Regions from separate parts of the Thioalkalivibrio sp. ALM2T genome, predicted to be linked through region 1. Evidence: riboswitches for the same ligand, from Rfam matches in the RefSeq annotation. Region 1 holds a riboswitch; the other holds the start of a gene.
The links. A riboswitch is a leader RNA that binds a small molecule or an ion and turns the genes downstream of it on or off. The one in region 1 is predicted to bind cobalamin.
Positions count from the first base shown of each region.

Region 2: linked by a shared signal. The riboswitch ahead of bluB (5,6-dimethylbenzimidazole synthase) and the one ahead of F816_RS0104790 (TonB-dependent receptor domain-containing protein) in region 1 are both predicted to bind cobalamin.

Region 1 covers NZ_KB906558.1:24,578-31,919, reverse strand. The annotation lists gene fnr (fumarate/nitrate reduction transcriptional regulator Fnr) at 1-388, opposite strand, end outside; gene F816_RS0104800 (cyclopropane-fatty-acyl-phospholipid synthase family protein) at 679-1,917, shown strand; gene F816_RS0104795 (hypothetical protein) at 2,027-3,925, shown strand; cobalamin riboswitch at 3,985-4,213, shown strand; gene F816_RS0104790 (TonB-dependent receptor domain-containing protein) at 4,355-6,169, shown strand; gene F816_RS0104785 (cob(I)yrinic acid a,c-diamide adenosyltransferase) at 6,174-6,728, shown strand; gene F816_RS0104780 (cobaltochelatase subunit CobN) at 6,853-7,342, shown strand, end outside.
Region 2 covers NZ_KB906556.1:293,755-301,096, forward strand. The annotation lists gene F816_RS0101325 (cobyric acid synthase) at 1-328, opposite strand, end outside; gene cobD (threonine-phosphate decarboxylase CobD) at 328-1,335, opposite strand; gene cbiB (adenosylcobinamide-phosphate synthase CbiB) at 1,346-2,248, opposite strand; gene bluB (5,6-dimethylbenzimidazole synthase) at 2,245-3,018, opposite strand; cobalamin riboswitch at 3,112-3,376, opposite strand; gene F816_RS0101345 (cobalamin-binding protein) at 3,567-4,439, shown strand; gene F816_RS0101350 (iron ABC transporter permease) at 4,573-5,544, shown strand; gene F816_RS0101355 (ABC transporter ATP-binding protein) at 5,544-6,410, shown strand; gene F816_RS0101360 (hypothetical protein) at 6,416-6,781, shown strand; gene F816_RS0101365 (pirin family protein) at 6,867-7,342, shown strand, end outside.

The DNA.
Region 1 (7,342 bases):
GGCGGAAGGTCGGCAGGCGGCCGGCGAGGTCGTCGACATGGCCGTAGGGCACGGCGCAGACGCTGGTGGACTCCAGTGCAATGGCACTGACCGGGTGCTTGCCGGAATGGATCGCGTCCAGCCCCAGGAGGTCTCCGGCCAGCGCGAAACCGGTGATCTGTTCGGTCCCGTCATCCGAGATCAGCACCGTTTTCAGTGCCCCGGTGCGGACCGCGTACAGCGCTTCGAACTTGGTCCCCATGGTGAAGAGGGGAGCACCCTTGGCGATCGGCCGGCGTTGCTGGACGATTTGGTCGAGTTGCCAGAGTTCATCCTGGGGCAGGCCCATAGGCAGGCAGAGCTGGCGGAGGGTGCAGTGCTGGCAGGCTTGGGTGGGTCGTAGCGTCATGGGTGCAGGGTAGCCGTTTTTTCGACGTTGGGGAAAGCGATTTTCGGGGTATGCCATCGGGGGCGGGAATGCGGTACTGTCCCCAAGAGTTGTAGGCGATTACAGAAGGTTTTGCCGTCGGGCAGGGGGCCGCGCCCCGAGATGAGTCGGGGTCCCCTCCCTCCGACGGCTGCGTGGACAATGTGGGCCATCGGTAATTAGACTGAGTCTAAAATCTGCGGCATGGTCAGGGTCGGCATTACGCGTGGGGGCTGAGAGACCCGACCGTCAGAACAAGGACAGGTGTAGCGATGATCGAGCGGTTACTGGAGCAATACATACGCTACGGGACCTTCGTGCTGCGGCATCCGGATGGCCGTGAGCAGCGTTTCGGGAACGGCGCTCCGGAAGTCACCATGCAGGTGCATGACAAGGCGGCGTTACGCAAGATTGGGCGCGACCCGGGCTTCCAGCTGGGCGAGACCTACATGGATGGCCTGTGGTCGCCCGGCCCCGAGGGCCTGCAGGTGTTCCTCGACGTGGCCATGCGCAACTTCGCGCCGATGTTCAAGCAGCGGGTTAACCCCGCAGTGCGCATGTTGCGGGCCCTGATCGAGCAGGGCAACAAGGTGGCACGCTGCTACCAGAACATCGCCCATCACTACGACGTCGATGAGTGGCTTTATCGTCAGTTCCTGGACGAGGGCATGTTCTACAGCTGCGCCTATTTCGAGCGCCCGGATATGACGCTGGAAGAGGCGCAGCAGGCCAAGTGCGCGATGCTGCGCAAGAAGCTGATGCTGGAGCCGGGGATGCGCGTGCTCGACATCGGTTGCGGCTGGGGCGGTCTGGCCTTCCATCTCGCCGAGCATGCCGACGTGCAGGTAGACGGTGTGACGCTGTCGAAGGAGCAGCTGCGGGTTGCCCGTGACGAGACCAAGCGTCGGGGGCTCGAGGATCGGGTGCGATTCCTCTATCAGGACTACCGCGAACACGACGACCAGTACGACCGCATCGTCAGCGTCGGCATGTTCGAGCATGTGGGCACGCCCAACTACGAGACGTTCTTCCGGCGCGTGCATGATCTGCTGAAGCCGGAAGGCATCGCGGTGCTGCACACCATCGGGCGCCAGGAGCCGCCTGGCACCTCCAACCCGTGGTTGAGCAAGTACATCTTCCCGGGCGGGTATACGCCGGCCCTGTCCGAGGTGATGGGCGCGCTGGAGCCCACGCCGCTGTACACCACCGATATCGAGTTCTGGCGCCTGCATTACGCCGAGACTCTGGCCGAGTGGTATCGCCGCTTCCAGAAGGTGCGGGCCGAGGCCGTCGAACGCTTCGATGAGCGTTTCTGCCGCATGTGGGAGTTCTACCTGGCCAGCTGTGAGGGCACCTTCCGCTGGTGGGATCAGGTGGTCTTCCACGTGCAGATGGCCAAGCAGCAGGATGCGGTGCCGCTGACCCGCGATTACCTCTATCGGGACGATGCCCCCGAAGTGATCTCCACACCGCCCGGGGAGGCCCGGGGCGGGCGTAGCGACGCGGCCTGACCGCACCCGCGCTGCGTGCGCCAACCGCGCGAACTGAACCCGCTTTCCCTACACTAAGGGTCACTCCGTACCCACGTCGGGTGCGTTGACACGTTCTGGAGCAGGGCGGGTGTTCGGTCGGATTCGCAAACGCAGGGAGCAGCAGGGCCAGGACGCGCCGGAGGCGACCGGACCGTCACAGGAGCACGTCCTGATCGAGGCGGCCGGGCGCAGCCGCATTACCGAGGTGGCTGCCACCGCACGGCGCGTACCCTGGTCGCTGAACTTCCTGCAGTTGCTGTGGGCCGCCGGGCCGGTCACGTTCCTGGCGATGCAGGGCGGCTACTTCCTCGGTTTTGGCCACGCCGCCCCGGCACAGAACTTCATCTTCTTTGCCGTTTACACCCTGCTGTTCGGGGTCATCGGCCTGGTCGCGCGCTTCGTCGCGGATGCCACACGGGGCAAGCGCCAGGAGCGCTCGCGCGATCAGCTGCGCAACACCATCGACTTGCTGCCGGATCTGCTGTTCGTCACCCGCGACCTGGCGATGGGAGAGATGACCCCGGACATGCGTCGGCGCAAGGCAGCCCAAGTCCTTCTGCACGAAGTGGATATCGCCCCCGAGGCCGTGGCGGTCGCGGTGCGCGAGATGACCGGCGATGCCAGCCTGGCTGCCGCCGCGGAGCAGATCGAAATCTATCGCCGCCTGGGTCTGCGCGCGCGCGTGGGCGATCTGGTGGATGCGACCGAGGATTCGAGACTCGCGGCACTGGAGAAGCTGCACCACGAGGCCCCGGAGGTCGCCGACCTGCTGCGTGATCGCCTGCGGGGCATGGCGCCGACCCAGGAGGACGGCGTGCGGCGCGTGGACCAGTTCCTCGACCGGCTGTTCTCCGCGGCGGATGCGGACGACCTGGCGCGCTGCACGCTTGAGGACGTGCAGGCGATCTTCGTGCTGGCGTTCGAACTGGTGAACGGGCGCCAGATCAAGCGACTGAGCTTCGAGTGGTCCGGTGGATGGCAGCTGGGCGCGGCGCTGGACCGCCTGGAATCGCAGGGCAATCGCTTTCGGGTGGCGCAGGCGGGGGTGGTCAGCCGCCTGCGCTCTCTGGGCATGCTGCTGGCACAGAGCGAGGCCTCCGGCCTGGAACCTCAGGCCCTGCGCGAGCCGGTGGTGAGTCTTGGACGTCAGGTGCTCGAGGCACTGCAGCGGCTGGAAGACCTCGAACCCGGGGAGCATTCGTCCGAGGGCCAGTTGCTGGGGCTCGCCCTGCGGCGCGTGGAGGATCTGCGCGAGGCGCGCGACCAGCTGATGCAGGCCCAGAGCCGCTATACGAACGCAGTGGAGCGCTGGGAAGCCCTGCGGCGAGCACAGGTCGAGAAGAAGGGCGAGAAGGGCTGGTTCAAGCGCAGCGTGCGGGGTATTCGGGTCAGCGAAGAGCTGATCGAACTGAGCGACGATCAGAAGCTCAAGCTGGCGAATGCCTTCTGCAACTATCTCAGCGAATTGAAGATCGAGCGACAGGGAGAGCTTTTCTACCTGGGCGGGTCTGTGCTGGACGCGGAAACCGCCAAGCGTATCGGCATCCAGCTGGCGCTGATCCTGGAACCGCTGGTGGACCTGACCAACCCGAGTATCCAGCGCGCCATCTATGCCAACCCCGCCGCCTACCTCGGGGGCTTGTACGTGGGCATGAGCGCGGATGCCAAGGCCGGTCTGGGCTCCGCCATGGTGCGCAAGGTGCGCCAGGACCTGGGACGCATGGCCGAATGGCTGGCGATGCGGCTGACCCGTATCTATCACCTGCCGCTGAGCGATTCCATGCGCGACTTCCTGGTTGCTCGCTACGGCGCCAACCGCGAGCGGATGGATATGCTGGCCACCCACCCCGGCGACGACTCACATCCGGTCGCACTGCGGGCCGAGCGCTCCCCGGAGTTCGACGCCATGCTGCAGGACAAGACCTGGGGGCGGCTCCTCAAGCGAGGCGCACGCTACCTGCATGCCGAGGAGCGTCGGCGGCGTTGATCGGAAAGGCGGGGCCACCCAGCGCCCTCTCGACTGGTAATTTTGCGCCCAACTGTGTAAGGTTCGCGCCGTTCCTTGGTGCCCGGTCGGCGTTTGCTGGTCGGGTTAAACGGGAAGATCGGTGAGCCCATGTTGATGGGCGAGTCCGACGCTGCCCCCGCAACGGTGATCGAGCGAGAGACCAAGGTCTCTGATGGTCGCGGCATATGTCACTGAGCAAACGCTCGGGAAGGCGCCGCACCGGAACGCTCGTCAGCCCGGAGACCGGCCAGGGAATGATCGCGCGGCATGCGGAGGGCATGCGAGGCGGATGATCGAGCCCAGCCGTTCGCCGGCCCTGGCCGATCCCCCTCGTGTCTGTTTCCTCCTGTCTGCGCGATCCCGACGAATCAACGGCGTGCGGGCGGCTCGCCGGGAGACACGGACGACATGAAACGCACAGCACTTTCCTCGGCCATTCTGCTGGCCATGACCCCCGCCCTGGCACACGCCCAGGACGCCCCCGAAACCGAAGCCCAGACCCTCGACACCGTCCAGGTGACGGCGAGTCGCATCGCTCAGACCGTCGACGAGACGCTGGCATCGGTCACCATAATCGACCGTGAAGAGATCGAGCGGCTGCAACCCAAACAGTTCACCGATCTGCTCGAAGGTCGCGCCGGGATCGAGACCTCCCAGAACAGCGCCTTCGGCAAGACCACTTCGGTCTTCACCCGTGGGGCGAGCTCTGGACACACCCTGCTGCTGGTCGATGGAGTTCGAATGGGGCCTGCGACGGGAGGTGGGGCAAGTTGGCAGTTCCTGCCGCCCGAAGAGATTGAGCGCGTGGAGATCGTTCGCGGGCCCCGCACCAGTATCTACGGCTCCGACGCCATCGGTGGCGTGGTGCAAGTGTTTACCCGCGAGGGGCGCAAGGGTCCGCCGAAGGTCAACGCGTTTGTCGGCGGCGGCAGCTTCAACACCTGGGAGACGGGTGTCGGCGTGGCCGGAGGCAACGATAATACGAGTTATAGCTTCTCAGTCAGCCACTTCAACACAGACGGAATCAATGTCCAGGATGGCGTGGGCGACGAAGACCGCGATGGCTATGAAAATACCTCGCTGGCTACCAAGGTCTCGCACCGCCTGGGTAATGGGGTGGAGGTTTTCGGTAGCGTGCTGTACTCAGAAGGTAGGACCGAATTCGATGGTTCCGAGGATGAAACCGATTTTCGGCATGCCGGGCTTCGTGCTGGCTTGCGCGTGCCCGTGACCCCGCTTTGGGATACCGAGGTCAGTGTCAGTCACAGTCGCGACGAGAACGATAACTTTAGCGAGGGTGTCTTTTCGTCGCGCTTCGATACGAAACGCGATGCCGTGGAGTGGCGCAACGATATCGAGATAACGGACCATGTTTACTTGATTGCCGGGATCGATGCGTACGAAGACCGGGTGGATAGCACCACCGACTATGTTGAAAATTCGCGGTACAACGTTGGCGCATACTCAGTGACGCAGGTTGGAGTGGGCCGTCATGACCTCGAGGGAAGCTTGCGTTATGACGACAATGAGCAGTTCGGCGACAAGGTAACAGGGCAGTTGGCTTGGGGTATGCAGGCAACAGATACCATACGTCTTCGAGCCACTTACGGTACCGCTTTTAATGCGCCTACATTTAATCAACTTTATTGGCCAGGGGCGGGCGATCCGGAACTTCAAGCAGAAGAGTCTGAAACGGTTGAAATAGGCCTACGAGCCAGTTTTTCGCAAGGGTATCTGGACGCAGCAATCTTCCAGTCCCGAGTGGAAAAAATGATTCCAGTTTGGCCGCCTGAGAATGTTGACCAAGCGAGGATTTCCGGACTTGAGCTGGAGGGTGGTTATGAACGTGAAGGTTGGATTTCGCGCGCTTCGTTGACCCTTTTGGATGCAGAGGATCGCGCCACAGGCAATGAACTTCCTCGTCGGTCCCCGGTAACTGCCCGTTTCGATCTGGATAGGCAGATCCAAAGCTTTTCGTTTGGGGGCTCCATCATTGCAAAAAGCCGTTCATACAACGACAGCGCCAATGATGAGCGGCTCTCTGGTTACGGTTTGGTGAATTTGCGCGCTGGGTACCAGATTAATTCGGAGTGGCGAGTCGAGGCCTCGATTGACAACGTGTTCGACCGGGATTACGTGGTCGCGAGAAATTCGTTTGATGGAGTTGACTACAACCAGCCGGGGCGGGCCGCGTTTGTGAAGCTCCGCTACCAGCAGAGGTAAGACCATGGGAAATCGACTGTCGAAGATTGCGACGCGTACCGGCGACGAGGGCCGCACTGGCCTGGGTGATGGCTCGCGGGTGGACAAGGACAGCCACCGGGTCGAGGCCTTCGGTGATGTGGACGAGTTGAACAGTGTCGTGGGCCGGGTTCTGGTCCACGATCTGCCCGAGGAAGTGCGTCGTTCGCTGGCCCTGGTGCAGCACGAGCTGTTCGATCTCGGGGCGGAGCTGGCGGTGCCGGGCCATGAGGCACTTCCGGAGGCCTCGGTCGAGCGGCTGGATGTCGAGCTCGAGAGCTTCAACGCCGATCTTCCGGCGTTGAAGGAGTTCATCCTGCCCGGTGGTGGTCCGGCCACGGCCGACTGCCATATCGCGCGGACGGTGTGCCGCCGTGCCGAGCGACGGCTGGTGGCGCTCAACCACCACGAGGCGCTGCGGCCAAATTCCCTGGCCTACATCAACCGCCTGTCGGATCTGCTGTTCGTGCTCTGCCGCGTGCTCGCGCGTCACGAGAACGGCGCGGAAGTCCTCTGGCAGCCGGCCAATCAGCGCGGCTGAATCCGGCCCGTACCCCCAAATTCAGTCTGTTCTTAACCGGCATGTCGGGAAGCGCTGAAGGTTCAGCGTTTCCCGACCGCTTGCCTGTTGTGCAGCGGTCTGTAGTTTCTCCGGAGTCATCCGTATGTCCATCTGGAAACGCACCCTATTATTGCTTGCCGCCTGCCTGTGGGCGGGGTCGGCGTGGGCCGGTCCACAGATCACCGGCATCGTGTCGGATCGCTCGGCGGCCGAGGTTGCCGCCGGCGCCCATCGCTTTCTCGAGGCCCATCCCAACGCGGAAGTCGTTCTGCGCACACCGGAGCAGCTGGCCGACAAGGACGACGCCGCCGTTGCGGCCCTGTGGGCCGAGGCCGATGCAGTACTGGTGGCCGCCGTGTTCGGCGACCAGGCCGGGCGCCTGGAGCGCCTGTTGCGCGAGCAGCCGCCAGCCGACGGCGCGGCGGTGCTGGCGATCAATAGCGAACGCCGCCTGACCGCACTGTCGCGCCTGGATGGCGAGTTCGTGCTGGCGGGCCTGGAAGACGATGCGCGCACCGAGCTGGCGGAGAACCCCGAACCCGGAGTGGACCCGCGGGAACATCTGACGACTCAGAAGGAGCGCTTTGCGGAGC
Region 2 (7,342 bases), on a different contig from region 1:
CTGGCTTGTAGTCGTGGTAGGCCCGGGCATCCAGCTCCGCCGCCGGCCGGCCGTGGATGATCACCTGCGCGCCCTGGTCCGAGCTGGGTTTCAGCAGTACCGGGTTCATGTCCGTATGCGGTTCCAGGCCACAGGCCGCCGCCTGCAGGGCCTGGGCGCGCCCGATCTCGCCACCATCCATAGTGACCGCGCTGTTCAGCGCCATGTTCTGCGGCTTGAACGGCACCACCGACAGCCCGCGCCGGTACAGCACGCGCGCCAGTCCCGCCACCAGCACGCTCTTGCCGGCATCCGAGGTCGTGCCCTGCACCATCAGCGTCGTACCCATCAGGACGCCCCCAGTGCCTGTTCCAGGCGCTTCCATTCGTGTTCCTGTCCCGGCAAGCCAAAACGAAGGCTGCCCGGCTCATCAAACCGCCGAACCAGAATGCCCTGCGCGCCCAGGCGATCCTGCCAGCCCGCGGGATCGTCCACGCGGCACCACTGAAACAGCGCGGTGCCGCCGGCGGGTTCCAGCCCCTGGTCGCGCAGCAAGTCCGCCAGGCGCTGGCCACGTGCCTCGAGCATGCCGCGTGTCTCGGCCTGCCAGGCCCGGTCCGACAGCGCCTGGGTGGCGATCCAGCGAGACGGTCCGGCAAGACCCCACGGGCCCATCCGGGCGGCCAGTCGCGTGAGCAGCGTGTCCTCCGCAATGACAAATCCCACGCGCGCCCCGGCCAGGCCAAAGAACTTCCCCAGCGAGCGCAGCACCACCAGCCCCTTCCGCGGCTTTTCCTGCGCCAGGCTCGCCTCCGGTGTCACGTCCATGAAGGCCTCGTCCACGATCAGCCAGCCGCCGCGCGCGGCCAGGGCCGCATGCCACGCCAGCAGGTCCGCGCGGTCGAACCGCTGTCCGGTCGGGTTGTTGGGGTTGACCAGCACCAGCACGTCCAGGCCGGGCAATGCGGCCTCGATCGAATCCCCGTCCAGCGGGACGACGTTGTGCCCGGCCCCGTGCCAGGCGCGAGCGTGTTCGTTGTAGCTGGGCTCGAGGATGCCCACGCGCGAAGTGCCTTCCCGTAGCGCGGGCAGCAGCTGGATCGCGGCCTGGGAACCGGGCACCGGCAAAAGCGCCCCGGCCCCATAATAGGCGGCGGCCGCGGCCTCCAGGCCGTCGTCCGGTTCCGGCAGGCGCGCCCAGGCCCCTGGCGGAAGCTCGCCTGCGGGGTAGCCATGCGGGTTGATGCCCGTGGAAAGATCCAGCCAGTCGGCCTTGGGGATCCCGTAGCGCGCGGCCGCCTGGCGGATACCGCCCCCGTGCACCTGAATCAGCGCCTTCGGCTCCGGCGTCTGCATCGATTGGGCCTCAGAACAGGACAACGACAATCACCCCGGCCACAATAAAGGCCATCCAGATGGCCAGCGCACGATCCAACAGCGTAATTGCCTGGCGAATGCCTGCCGCGTCGGGCATGCGGCCCATCCCCAGGCGGGGTCGCCACTCGCGCTGCCCGCCATAGGGCGCCGCTCCGCCCAGGACCACGCCCAGCGCACCCGCCCCCGCGGCCATCACCGGCCCCGCGTTCGGGCTCTTCCAGCCGGCGGCCTGCTCGCGCCAGCACTGCAGCGCGTCCCGGCCACGCCCCGCCAGGGCATAGGCCAGTGCCGTCAGCCGGGCCGGGATCAGGTTCATGGCATCGTCCAGGCGCGCGGCGGCCCAGCCAAACGAGCGAAACCGGTCATTGCGATAGCCCCACATCGCGTCCAGCGTGTTCACCAGGCGATAGGCGACCACGCCCGGCGCGCCGGCCACCAGGAACCAGAAGATCGTGGCGAACAGCGCGTCGTTGCCGTTCTCCAGCACCGACTCGATGGTGGCGCCACTCACCCCGCGCTCATCCAGGGCCGCCGTGTCGCGACTGACCAACATGCCGACACCAGTGCGCGCCCCAGACAGGTCATCCCTTTCCAGGGCCTCGGCCACCACCTCCGCATGCTCGTCCAGACTGCGCCAGCCAATCGCCAGCGTGAGGATCACCAGCGTCAGAAGCCAGCCCCAGGCCAGCGAGGCGCCCAGTGCGGCCAGCGCCACCCAAGGCAGGACCAGCGCCGCGAGGAGAAGCGCTCCGCGTGCACGGCTCGGCGCATGCCAACGCGATTCGGCCCAGGCCGCGAGCTGGCCGAATCCGGCGAGCGGGTGGAACCACCGAGGGTCACCAAACAGTCGGTCCAGGACCAGGGCGCCCATCAGGATCAGAAAGGTACTCATGCCGGGCCGCGCCCGGATGCCCCATCCGGACCCGTGACGGATTCCCGCGCATCCGGGGACTCGACCAGCTCGCACGCCGCACCCCAGCGGTCCTGGAATACCAGGTCTTCCAGCGGGCGGCGGCTGTCCCAGCCGGCGGTCTCCAGCAGCGGCCGGTCATAGAAGCGCTCCACATGCCCCAGGCACAGCACCGCGATCGGGTACCCGCCTTCGGGCATGTCCAGCCGATCGGCCAGCCAGTCCGGATCGAACAGGGAGACCCAGCCCATGCCCAGGCCCTCGGCGCGGGCGGCCAGCCACAGGTTCTGGATCGCGCAGGCGGCGGAACACAGGTCCATCTCGGGGAGCGTCCGCCGGCCGAGCACGTAGCGCTCGCGGCCATCGGTCAGGGCCACGACCAGCAGCTCGCCCGCCTCGCGGATGCCCTCCAGCTTCAAGCGATGCACCTCCGCTGCGCGCTCGCCACAGGCTTGTGCGGTGCGGGCCTGTTCCTCCGCCGCGTGGGCATGCAGCGCCTCGCGCTCGGCCGGGTCGGTAATGCGCAGGAAGCGCCAGGGCTGCATATACCCGACGCTCGGCGCACGATGCGCCGCCTCAAGCACGCGCCGCAGCACCGCCGGATCAACCGGGTCCGGTCGAAAGTGGCGCATATCGCGGCGTTCCGCGATCACCCGGTAGACGGCCGCCAGCTCATCTTGGGCAAAGCCCGAAGCAGCCGCATCCGCATCGGGCCGGGAAGGATTCTCGTTGGCGGGCAAATCGGACTGCATCGGCTTACCGTCAGGGCGACGCGACGCGGATGCAGAAGAATCGGGGCATGGTCATGACAGATCCATGCCTACCGACCCTCGCCCACCGCGCGGTCGCAGAAAGTTCGTCCAGGCCGGTCTCCGGGCTCGCGAATCCCCGGCAATCCGGGGCGGCAAGTCGCCTTCCCGGGCCACGTGCGGCCCAGTGGCTTTCGACTTGCCGAGGTCCGCGGTGCCTGATGGAGCACCCCGCGAACCCACTCGCCTACCGTTGCGGGGGCAGCGTCGGCATGGAGCTGAGGAGGATCCCGCGCCTGCACCGACTTCCCGTTTAACCCGTGCGACCAATCACCCGGGCACCTGGCAGCGAAGCGTGAATCATACGCGGCAAGCCCACTGCCGACCAATTGACGCTCCGAGGCGCCCCAGGCTTGCTGCTATGATGCCCCGCTAGTCCAACGCCTGGTGACGGCTCACCAGCCGGCTCGAAGGCGCTTGAATAACCAATCCAATGCGACTGTAAACTCATGCAATTCTGGACTTCTCGAACTCCACTGCTCGCTTGCCTCATGGGCCTGCTCTCGACCCCGCTGCCCGCAATCGGGGACTCGATTACGGTCACCGACGACGATGACCGCGAGGTCCATCTGGAGCAGCCTGCCGAGCGCATCGTCAGCCTGGCCCCGCACATCACCGAGGTGCTGTTTGCCGTGGGTGCGGGGGACCGCATCGTGGGCGCAACGCAGTACAGCGATTATCCGCCCGAGGCGGAGGCCATCCCGCGGATTGGCGGCTACAGCCGGATTGACCTGGAACGGGTACTGGAAAGGGACCCCGATCTGGTGATCGCGTGGAAGAGCGGCAACTCCGCCTCCCAGGTCGAACGCCTGCGCGAACTGGGACTGCCGGTGTATGTATCGGAACCGCGCAGCTTCGAGGGTGTGGCCTCGAGCATGCGGCGCATGGCCACGCTGGCCGGCACGCATGACCAGGGCGAGGCCGCGGCACAGGACTTCCTGGACCGAATGGACGCGCTACGCGCCACGTACGGCGACCGGGATCCGATTCGCGTGTTCTATCAGGTGTGGGAGCAACCGTTGATGACGGTCAATGACGACCACCTGATCGCCGAGGCCATCGCCGTGTGTGGCGGCGTGAACGTGTTTGGCGATCTCGACCGCCTGGTGCCGCGCATTGGGCGCGAAGCCGTACTGGATGCCGACCCCGAGGTCATCATCGGCGGCGGCATGGGCGAGGACCGCCCCGACTGGGTGATCGCCTGGGGCCAATGGGAGGACATGACCGCGGTCCAGCGCGACAATCTCTTCTTCATTCCCCCTTCGCTCCTGCAACGCCATACCGGACGCATCGCGGAAGGCACCGCCCTGATGTGCGAAGAACTCGAACGCGCCCGCACACGCCGTCCCGCCCCATCACCATGACGGTCCGCCTCGCGGTCTCTCGCAACGGATACTGCGGGACACCAATGAAGGAGCGTTGTACGTGTGCTGAAGGCCGCGCTCCCGCCGTTCCGGCAATCCACCGCTTCGCCCGCCTGGAGCGGAGGGCTCCCGCTTGACCCGTTCGTTCCTCCTGGCCCTCGGCGTGCTGTTGCCCGCGTCTGTGCTCTCCGTCCTGGTGGCACTGGCTTACGGCAGCGTGCAGATTCCGTTCCCTGACCTGCTGAGTGTCTTCTTCGGCGAGGCCTCGCGACTGCACAGCACCCTGGTACTGGAGCTGCGCCTGCCGCGCGCGCTGGCCGCGTTCGCCGCCGGCGGGCTGCTGGGCCTGGCCGGAGCGCTCATGCAGGTGCTGCTGCGCAATCCACTGGCCGATCCCTACGTGCTGGGGCTCTCTGGCGGCGCCTCGGTGGGCGCCTTGCTGGCGATGCTGGCGGGGCTGTCTATGTTCTCGGTCTCGGCCGCGGCCTTCGTGGGTGCCCTGCTGTCCACCATTCTGGTGTTCGGCCTGGCCCACGGCACGGGCAGCTGGACCCCGACCCGCCTGCTGCTGACCGGTGTCGTGGTGGCCGCCGGCTGGGGCGCGATGATCAGTTTCATCCTCGCGGTCAGCCCCACCGCGGAGCTCCCGGGCATGCTGTACTGGCTGATGGGCGACGTCTCCCATGCCCGCAACCCCTACCCCGCCTGGGGCGTACTCGTGGTCGTCGCCCTGCTCGCCCTGCCCTTTGGGCGCACCCTGAACGTCCTGGCGCGCGGGCCAATGCAGGCCGCGGCCCTCGGAGTGGCCGTACGCCCGGTGGAATGGACGATCTATGTCGTGGCTGCCCTGATCACCGCGACTGCGGTCACCCAGGTCGGCGCGGTCGGCTTTGTCGGGCTGATCGTGCCGCACATGCTGCGTCTGATCTTTGGCAACGACCAGCGCGTGATCCTGCCGGCCTCGGCCCTGGGCGGGGGCATCCTGCTCACCCTGGCCGACACCCTGGCCCGCACGATCATCGCCCCGGAGCAATTGCCGGTGGGCGTCATCACCGCGATGCTGGGTGTCCCGGTGTTCCTGTTCCTGCTCTACCGGAGCCGCTGATGCCGCGTACACCTCCCCCAGCCCCCGCGGCGACCCAGCCACACGACACACCGGGCCTGGGCGCGCGCAGCGTCCACCAGGAACCGGGGCCCAAGACCCTGCTCGCGACGCATGACCTCGTCATCGACGTGCCCGAGCGGCCGCCCGGTTCGCCGCTGGACCTGACGGTGGATCCGGGCCAGTGCTGGGGCATCCTGGGCCCGAATGGGGCCGGCAAGAGCACCCTCCTGCAGACCCTCGCCGGCCTGCGGGCCGCGCGTGCCGGAACCATCAAGATCAAGGGACAATCCATTGCGGCCCTCGCCCGCGCGGAACTGGCCCGTCGCCTGGGCCTGGTCTTCCAGACCCACCATGACGGCTTTCCCGCCACGGTGCTGGAGACGGCCCTGATCGGACGCCACCCGTATCTGCGGCCCTGGGATATCGAGTCTTCCGAGGACTACGCCCGCGCCCGTGCGGCACTCGCGGCGATGGATCTCGCTGACCTCGAGGACCGCATGGTGGACACCTTGTCCGGCGGGGAACGCCAGCGCCTGGCGATCGCGACGGTCCTGACCCAAGATCCCAGCCTGCTCCTGCTGGACGAGCCCACCAGCCAGCTGGACCTGCATCATCAGGTGGCCGTGCTCAACCGCGTGCAGGCCATCGTCGGTCAGGAAAACCGAGGCGCAGTGCTGGTCCTGCACGACGTCAACCTCGCGGCGCGCTACTGCGATCACTTGCTTCTGCTATTCCCTGACGGACAGGCGTGCTGGGGCCCCACGGCCACCATGCTGGTGCCCAGTGCACTGGAGCGCCTGTACAACCAACGCCTGAGCGTGGGCGAGGTGGACGGCCTGCCCGTCTTCCTGCCCCGCAACGAGTAATCCCTATGGAATTCTTCCGCACCCTGCATTCCGACCTGAATGCCGAAAGCCTGCAGCGAAGCCTCACCGTGCCCGTATTACCCGACGCCAGCGGCGCGATCGATACGCTGATCGCCGACGAGGGCCCCGATGCCGGTGTCGTGTACTGCCTGTGGGGGGAGTTTCGCGTCCATCGGGAACTCATCAACGGTGGCGTTCGCTTTTCCCTGCCGGAATGCCCCAATGGCCTCGCCTGGACGCTGACCACGGGTCATCCGCCCGACCCGCAAGCCGTTGTCCTGCACCTGACCATCAGTCGCCAGGAGCACGACCCGGACTTCGTCGAGAGCCTCGAGATGTTTGCCGATTCCTGGCAGGTCCCGGCCACCTGACAGAACGCCCCATGACGGGAAACGATGCAATTTTCTTTTCGTTTCATGGTCGGTATGGTGCAGATCTGTTGCGAAGGAGAACGCCATGAACCCGACACCGCCGGACAGCGTGAAGACCTCTCATCCCACCCAGGACGGGGCCGGGGTGAAGATTCGGCGCATCCATGATTTTAGTGGCGGGCTGGATCCCTTCCTGATGCTGGACGAACTGAAGGCCAGCGCGCGCGAGGACTACATCGGTGGCTTCCCCTCGCACCCGCACCGCGGTTTCGAGACGCTTACCTACCTGGTCCACGGCGGGCTTACCCACGAGGACTCCATGGGCAACCAGGGGCGAGTGGAGGCCGGCGAGGCCCAGTGGATGAGTGCCGGGCGTGGCGTAATCCACTCCGAGATGCCGCTTTTGGACGCGGACGGCCTGCACGGCTTCCAGCTTTGGGTAAACCTGCCCGCCCGGCGCAAGATGGACCCACCGCGTTACCGCGACGTGCGCGCCGACGCGATGCGCCACCTGCCGGAAGACGACGATTCGCTGCGCTTCAAGGCCATTGCCGGCTCCTG